Regions from separate parts of the Pseudogulbenkiania sp. AW2-16 genome, predicted to be linked through region 2. Evidence: predicted binding sites of a transcription regulator. Region 2 holds the regulator's gene; the other holds the start of a gene.
What was found. Region 2 encodes sigma-54, which starts transcription at its own class of promoters, with help from an activator protein. Its sites were predicted from a motif close to CTGGCACGCTTCATGCTT; they were not measured.
Positions count from the first base shown of each region.

Region 1: a site for sigma-54 is predicted at 1,704-1,721, ahead of ABKF58_RS18620 (CmpA/NrtA family ABC transporter substrate-binding protein). Genes of this name have one in related genera too.

Region 1 is NZ_CP157668.1:3,861,130-3,864,875, reverse strand. Features, by position in the region: gene ABKF58_RS18635 (hypothetical protein) at 1-176, shown strand, start outside; gene ABKF58_RS18630 (DNA-3-methyladenine glycosylase I) at 287-859, opposite strand; gene ABKF58_RS18625 (ANTAR domain-containing response regulator) at 1,040-1,618, shown strand; gene ABKF58_RS18620 (CmpA/NrtA family ABC transporter substrate-binding protein) at 1,866-3,146, shown strand; gene ntrB (nitrate ABC transporter permease) at 3,171-3,746, shown strand, end outside.
Region 2 is NZ_CP157668.1:1,888,440-1,892,185, reverse strand. Features, by position in the region: gene lptC (LPS export ABC transporter periplasmic protein LptC) at 1-447, shown strand, start outside; partial or broken gene ABKF58_RS09210 (LptA/OstA family protein) at 422-691, shown strand; gene lptB (LPS export ABC transporter ATP-binding protein) at 956-1,684, shown strand; gene ABKF58_RS09200 (RNA polymerase factor sigma-54) at 1,690-3,090, shown strand; gene hpf (ribosome hibernation-promoting factor, HPF/YfiA family) at 3,158-3,487, shown strand; gene ptsN (PTS IIA-like nitrogen regulatory protein PtsN) at 3,605-3,746, shown strand, end outside.

The DNA of each region.
Region 1 (3,746 bases), 2.0 Mb from region 2:
GTTCGGCATTGGGTGGGCGGGATGGCGCGATGATCGGCGCGGCGGCCGGTGCCGCCATCGGTACCGGTGTCGCGACCCGGCCCGAACCGCGTCGCACCATCGTAGAGCATCGTTATGTCGAAGAGCGCGGCTGGAAGCGCGGGCACCGCCACCATCACCATCGCTACGACGATTAAGAGCTAAAAAAGCCGCATCGAATCGCTTGTGTCAGCAAGGCGCGCAGCCGGTGTCCGGGGTTCCCGGCACCGGCTTTTTGTTGCGTGAGGCGCTAGCGGGCGAGCGCGGCTCAGCCTTGCCGTTGCGGGTGACGGTGACAGCCGATCAGGTGGTCGTTGACCACGCCGGTGGCCTGCAGGAAGGCGTAGATCACCGTGCTGCCGACGAAGTTCATGCCGGCCTTCTTCAGCTGTTTGCTGATGGCGTCGGACAGGGGCGTGGAGGCGGGGCATTCGGACAGACTGCCCCAGTGGTTGACCACCGGCTGGCCGTCGACCTGTGCCCACAGCCAGGCGGCGAAGCTGCCGTGGCGGCGTTGCAGGTCGAGAAACACGCGGGCGTTGCGGATGGCGCTGTGGATCTTCAGCCGGTTGCGCACGATGGCCGGGTTCTGCAGCAGGCGCTCGACGTCGGCCTCGTCCATGGTCGCGACGCGTGCCGGGTCGAAGCCGTGGAACGCGGCGCGGTAGCCTTCGCGTTTCCTGAGGATGGTGATCCACGACAGCCCGGCCTGGGCGCCTTCCAGCACCAGCATTTCGAACAACTTGCGGTCGTCGTGCACCGGCACGCCCCATTCCAGGTCGTGGTAGGCCACGTAGAGCGGGTCATCGCCGCACCACGGGCAGCGCGTTGCAGTAATCATGGTCTTCGGCCAACCTTAAAGTAAGCCCACGCTGCGTTGGGTCTCCGCCGTATCGAGCCGTTTGCCTTTTGGGGGCCCGAGACAGGTTGCACGCAGATCGTGGACAGGTAGTTTGCATGGAAAGAGCATCGACCCGGCATGGTGCTTGCTTCACCTTTTCTGTGCAATAGGGAGATAACAGTGCTGACGGTAATGCTGGTGAACGATGGATCGGGCAAGGCGGCTGCGCTCAAGGAGGCGCTGACGCAGGCCGGCGTGCGCGTGATCGCGGAGGTGGAGGTGTCGCTGCGGCTGGGTGAGATGATCGACAGCATCCGCCCCGACATCGTGCTGATCGACTCCGATGCCCCATCGCGGGACATGCTGGAGCACGTCTGCGTCAGCAGCGCGCACAGCGAGCGGCCGGTGGTGATGTTTACCGACGACGCCCGCCGCGACACCATCCGCGCCGCGCTCGCGGCCGGGGTGGCCGCCTACGTGGTGGGGGACGTGGTGCCCGAGCGCATCCAGCCGCTGTTGGAGGTGGCGATAGAGCGTTATTCGCTCGACAAGGAGCGGCGTGAAGAGCTGGACGGCATGCGCCAGCGCCTGGCCGACCGCCAGGTGGTGGAGAAGGCCAAGGGTTTGCTGATGCAGATGAAGGGCATCGGCGAGGACGAGGCCTATCGCCAGTTGCGCGAGCGCGCCATGAAGTCGCAGAAGAAGCTGGGCGACGTGGCGCGCGAAGTGGTGGAGCTAGCGAACTGGCTCAAAGGCTGAGCGTGCGTTGGTGCAGAACGCACGTGTGCAGTGCACAAAAGCGTAGGTCGGAAAAAATATTCCTTTAAAAACAGACGATTGTTGTCTGGCATGGTAGTTGCGTATGGCGTGGTGACCGGGTAGGCCACCAACGGCGGCGGCTCCATCCGGACAGGCAACGGCGCCTGTCGCACCCTTTCCGACGCGGAGCGGGACGACAGGCGCTTTTTGTTTTCGGCTGTTTTTTTCTGCAATGAGGGAGAAGGAAATGGATGACACGCGCACATCGATCGACAGCAGTTCGCCCGCGGCGCCGGCGCGACGCACTTTTCTCAAGGGAGCACTGACCGCCATGGGGTCCACCACCTTGCTGGCCGCCTTGCCGGCCGGCATCGCCAGCAGCGCCTGGGCTGCCGGCAGCGACAAGCCGGAAAAAACCGAAGTCAGAGTCGGCTTCATTCCCCTGACCGACTGCGCCTCGGTGATCGTGGCCTCCAAGATGGGCTTCGACAAGAAGTACGGCATCACCATCGTGCCGTCCAAGGAGGCGAGCTGGGCCGCGGTGCGCGACAAGCTGGTCAACGGCGAGCTGGACGCCGCCCACGTGCTGTACGGCCTGGTGTACGGTGTGCATTTGGGCATCGGCGGTCCGAAGAAGGACATGGCGGTGTTGATGACGCTGAACCAGAACGGCCAGGGCATCACGCTCTCCAATCAGCTCAAGGCCAAGGGCGTGACCTCCGGCCCGGCGCTCGCCAAGCTGATCAAGGCCGAGCCGCGCGAATACACCTTCGCCCAGACCTTCCCCACCGGCACCCACGCCATGTGGCTCTACTACTGGCTGGCCGCACAGGGCGTCAACCCGATGAGCGACGTCAAGACCATCGTGGTGCCGCCGCCGCAGATGGTGGCCAACATGCGCGTCGACAATATGGACGGCTACTGCGTCGGCGAGCCGTGGAACGCGCGCGCCATCGCCGACAACGTCGGCTTCACCGTGGCCACCACCCAGCAGATCTGGGCCGGCCACCCGGAAAAGGTGCTGGGCAGCACCGGCGACTGGGTCAAGCAGCACCCCAATACCGCGCGCGCGCTGACCGCGGCGCTGCTGGAAGCCTCGCGCTACATCGACGATGTCAAGAATCGCGCCAGCGTGGCCAAACTGATTTCCGACAAGGCCTACGTCAACGCGCCGGAGCCGGTCATCGAGGGGCGCTTCCTTGGTTCCTACGAAGACGGCCTGGGCAAGAAGTGGCAAGACCCCCACCTGATGAAGTTCTTCGACGAGGGCAGGGTCAACTTCCCGTATCTCTCCGACGGCATGTGGTTCCTCACCCAGCACAAGCGCTGGGGCTTGCTGAAGGCCGATCCGGACTACCTGGGCGTGGCGCGACAGATCAACCAGATCGCGCTCTACAAGGAAGCCGCTGCGCTCGCCAAGGTCGCGGTGCCGCACTCGGACCTGCGCTCGGCCAAGCTGATCGACGGCGTGGTGTGGGACGGCAAGGACCCGAAAGGCTACGCCGCTTCGTTCAAGATTCGCGCCTGAGCCACGGAATAGGGGAGAACCACCATGCAAGCCATCAAGCATGAAGCCCGTGTCGTGAGCGGCACAGAGAGCAAGACCGTGGAACAGACACTGCCGGCGCGCACCGCGTCGAAACGCCGTTTCCCGTCGCTGGAATCGGCCGACACCTCGCCCGCCGTGCGCCTGCTGGTGCAGGCGATCAAGACCGTGGTGCCGCCGCTGTTGGGGCTCGCGCTGCTGGTGCTGGTCTGGGCTGTGGTCGCCAAGTCGCGCAGCGGCCTGCCGGGGCCGCTGTCCACCTGGGAATCGGCCAAGCTGCTGTTCGCCGATCCGTTCTACCGCAACGGGCCGAATGACCAGGGCGTGGGCTGGAACATCCTCAATTCGCTCGGGCGCGTCGGCATCGGCTTCGGCCTGGCGGCGCTGGTGGGCATTCCCGCCGGCTTCATCCTCGGCCGCTTCGCCTTCGTCTCGGCGATGTTCGCGCCGGTGATCAGCCTGCTGCGACCGGTTTCGCCGCTCGCCTGGCTGCCGATCGGCCTGCTGGTGTTCAAGGCCGCGAGCCCGGCATCGATCTGGGTGATCTTCATCTCCAGCGTGTGGCCGATGATCCTCAACACC
Region 2 (3,746 bases):
AACAAGCCCGAATTCGTCGCCGAGCACTTCACCGCCCTGCGCTACGACACCACAGGCAAGGTACAAGACCAGCTCAGCGCCCAGCGCATGTGGCAGTACCCGGGCAAGGACGACCTGTTCTTCGACGCCCCCACGCTGCAGGTCTTCGCCGCCGGCGTGCTGCAGTACGACGTGCGCGGCCAGACCGGTCGTTACAACAACAAGACCCGCCAGGCCTTCTTCGACCGCCAGGTGACGCTGTTCAAGCCGGCCGACGCGCAGCGCCCGGAAACCCGCGTCGACACCTCGGTGATGTACGTCGACCTCGACAAGCGTCTGGCCCGCTCCGCGGCCCCGGTCACCATCCATTACGGCACGTCGGTAGCCCGTTCGGTCGGCTTCACCTACGACCAGCGCGCCGGCCTGCTGAAACTGCTCTCGAATGCAAGGGTCGTCTATGCGAAATAAATTCACCCTGACGCTGGCCGTGCTGGCCGGACTGTGCAGCGCCACGGCCGCTCTGGCGGAAAAAGCCGACCAGAGCAAACCGATCGAAATCAACGCCAACAGCGGCACCCTCGACCAGCTCAAAGGCCACACCGTGTGGGAAGGCAACGTCGTGGTGACGCAGGGCACGCTGCGCGTCAACGCCGACCGCGTCGTCGTCACCCGCGACGACAAGGGCAACCAGACGGTGCAGGCCACCGGCAAGGTGGTCACCTTCCGCCAGAAGATGGACGGCAAGGACGAATACATCGAAGGCCGAGGCCAGCCGCCTCGACTACACCGGCATCACCAACACCGCCGTGCTCACCGGCAACGCCCGCGTCAAGCGCGGCGAAGACCTGGTGATCGGCGACGTCATCACCTACAACACCCAGAGCCAGACCTACCAGGTCAAGGGCGGCGCCGCCACCGGTCCCAACAAGGGCCGCATCACCGTCATCCTGCAACCGCAAACCACCGGACAGCAGCCATGAACGCCAGCGTACTGAACGTCACCGGGCTGAAGAAGCGCTTCAAGAAGCGCACCGTGGTCAAGGACGTCTCGCTCAACATCGAAAGCGGCGAGGTGATCGGCCTCCTGGGGCCCAACGGCGCCGGCAAGACCACCAGCTTCTACATGATCGTCGGCCCGGTCAGCGCCGACGACGGCCGCATCCAGCTCGACCAGCAGGACATCACCCACTTCCCGATGCACCAGCGCGCCCGCCTCGGGCTCGGCTACCTGCCGCAGGAAGCATCGATCTTCCGCAAGATGACGGTGGACGAAAACGTCCGCGCCATCCTCGAGATCGCCGGCCTCAAGGGCGAGGAGCTGGAACAGGAACTGACGCTGCTGCTGGACGACCTCAACATCGCCCACCTCCGGGAAAGCAACGCGCTGGCCCTGTCCGGCGGCGAGCGCCGCCGCGTCGAGATCGCCCGCGTGCTGGCCACCCGCCCGCGCTTCATCCTGCTCGACGAACCTTTCGCCGGGGTCGACCCGATCGCCGTGATCGACATCCAGAAGATCATCTCCTTCCTCAAGGAGCGCGGCATCGGCGTACTGATCACCGACCACAACGTACGCGAAACGCTGCGCATCTGCGACCGCGCCTACATCATCAGCGACGGTGCAGTCCTGGCCTCCGGCAAGCCGCAGGCCCTCGTCGACAATGAAAAAGTTCGCCAGGTTTACCTGGGCGAACATTTCCACCTGTAATCGCCATGAAGCAGTCGCTACAGCTCAAGGTCTCGCAGCAGCTCACGCTGACCCCGCAACTGCAACAGTCGATCCGGCTGCTGCAACTGTCCACCGTCGACCTGCAAACCGAAGTCGAGCGCTTCCTGCAGGACAACCCGCTGCTGGAGCGGGGCGACGAGCCGGTCGCCGACAACACGCCGACCGAGGCCGCCGGCAGCGAGGCCGAGCCCGAGCGCCAGGAACCGGAACGCGAGGACAGCAGCGGCGAACTCACCGACTGGGGCAGCGGCAGCCGGCGCGGAGAAGACGGCGACGATTACGACCCGATGGCCAACGTGCCGCGCCCGGTCACTCTGCGCGAACACCTGCTGGCGCAGCTGGGCGAAATCGCCCTGCCCGAGCGCGACTGCGCCATCGTGCAGCTCTTGATCGAGGAACTGGACGAAGACGGCTACCTCACGATCGACCTGCAGGAACTGGCCGCCTCGCTGCCGCTGGAACTGGGCATCGAGGAAGACGAACTGGCGTTCGGTTTGAAACTGCTGCAGCAGTTCGAACCGCAGGGGGTCGGCGCCCGCTCGCTGTCCGAGTCGCTGGCGCTGCAGCTGGCCCAGCTGCCCGACAGCACCCCGGGCAAGGCCCTGGCGCACGCCATCGTCCGCGAGCACCTGACCCTGCTCGGCAATCGCGACTACACCCGGCTCAAGCGTCTCTTCGACGTCAGCGACGCCGAACTGAAGCAGGCCCAGTCCCTGATCGCCCGCCTCAACCCGCGCCCGGCCTCCGGTTTCGGCGTCGACGACACCCGCTACATCATCCCGGATATCGCCGTGCGCCGCGTCAAGGGGCGCTGGCGCGCCGAGCTCAACAACGCCGCCGTGCCGCGCCTGCGCGTCAACCAGATGTACGCCCAGATGCTCAGCGAAAACCGCGGCGGCGGCGGTGAAATGAGCTCGCGTCTACAGGAGGCGAAATGGCTGGTGAAGAATATTCAGCAACGATTTGACACCATCCTGAAAGTGGCGGAATCTATAGTCGAAAGACAGCAAGCGTTCTTTGAACACGGTGAAGTAGCCATGCGTCCACTCATCCTGCGCGACATTGCGGATGAGCTGGAACTGCACGAATCCACGGTCTCCCGTGTGACGACGCAGAAATACCTGCTGTGCCCGCGCGGCCTGTTCGAGCTGAAGTATTTCTTCGGCAGCGCACTGGAAACGGACAGCGGCGGCGAGTGCTCGGCCACCGCCATCAAGGCGCACATCCGCCAGATGATCGACGCCGAAAACCGCGCCAAACCCCTCTCCGACAGCGCCCTGGCCGACGAGCTCGCAAAACAGGGCATACAGGTTGCAAGACGCACCGTAGCGAAGTATCGTGAAGCCATGCAGATTCCACCGGTCAATCTGCGCAAGGTCCTCTGACCTTGGATTGAATCATCAGCATGCCCGGCAGCATCCGCCGGGCAGCCAACACAAGAAGGAGTAAGGTATGAACCTCAAAGTAACCGGTCTCCACCTCGACGTTACCCAACCGCTGCGTGATTACATCGAAAGCAAGCTCGAACGCATTACCCGTCATGTCGACCACGTGATCGACGTGGCGGTGACCCTGTCCGTGGACAAGCTGGTCCAGAAGGCCGAGGTCAACGTCCATCTCTCCGGCAAAGACATCCACGTCGAAGCCACCGAGTCGGACATGTACGCCGCCATCGACCTCCTGATGGACAAGCTGGATCGACAGGTTCTCAAGCACAAGGAAAAGCTGAGCGAACACCGGGCCATTCCGACACCGGCCCCGGCGCCAGAAGCCACACTCTAAGCCCTTGATTGATAAAGCGGGAACCATCAGGTTCCCGCTTTGCTTTGCACAGTCCTTTCTCTGTCACACCAAAGCAACTAGAATCGTCGGGTTTTTGGCAGCTCTCAACAGACCCCTATGAGCCTGATCGGCAAAATCCTAACTCGGGACAACGTCCTGCTCGACCTCGACGTGGCCAGCAAGAAGCGCGTCTTCGAGCAGGTAGGCCTCCTGATCGAGAACACCCGCGGCATCGCGCGCAGTGAAGTGTTCGAGTGCC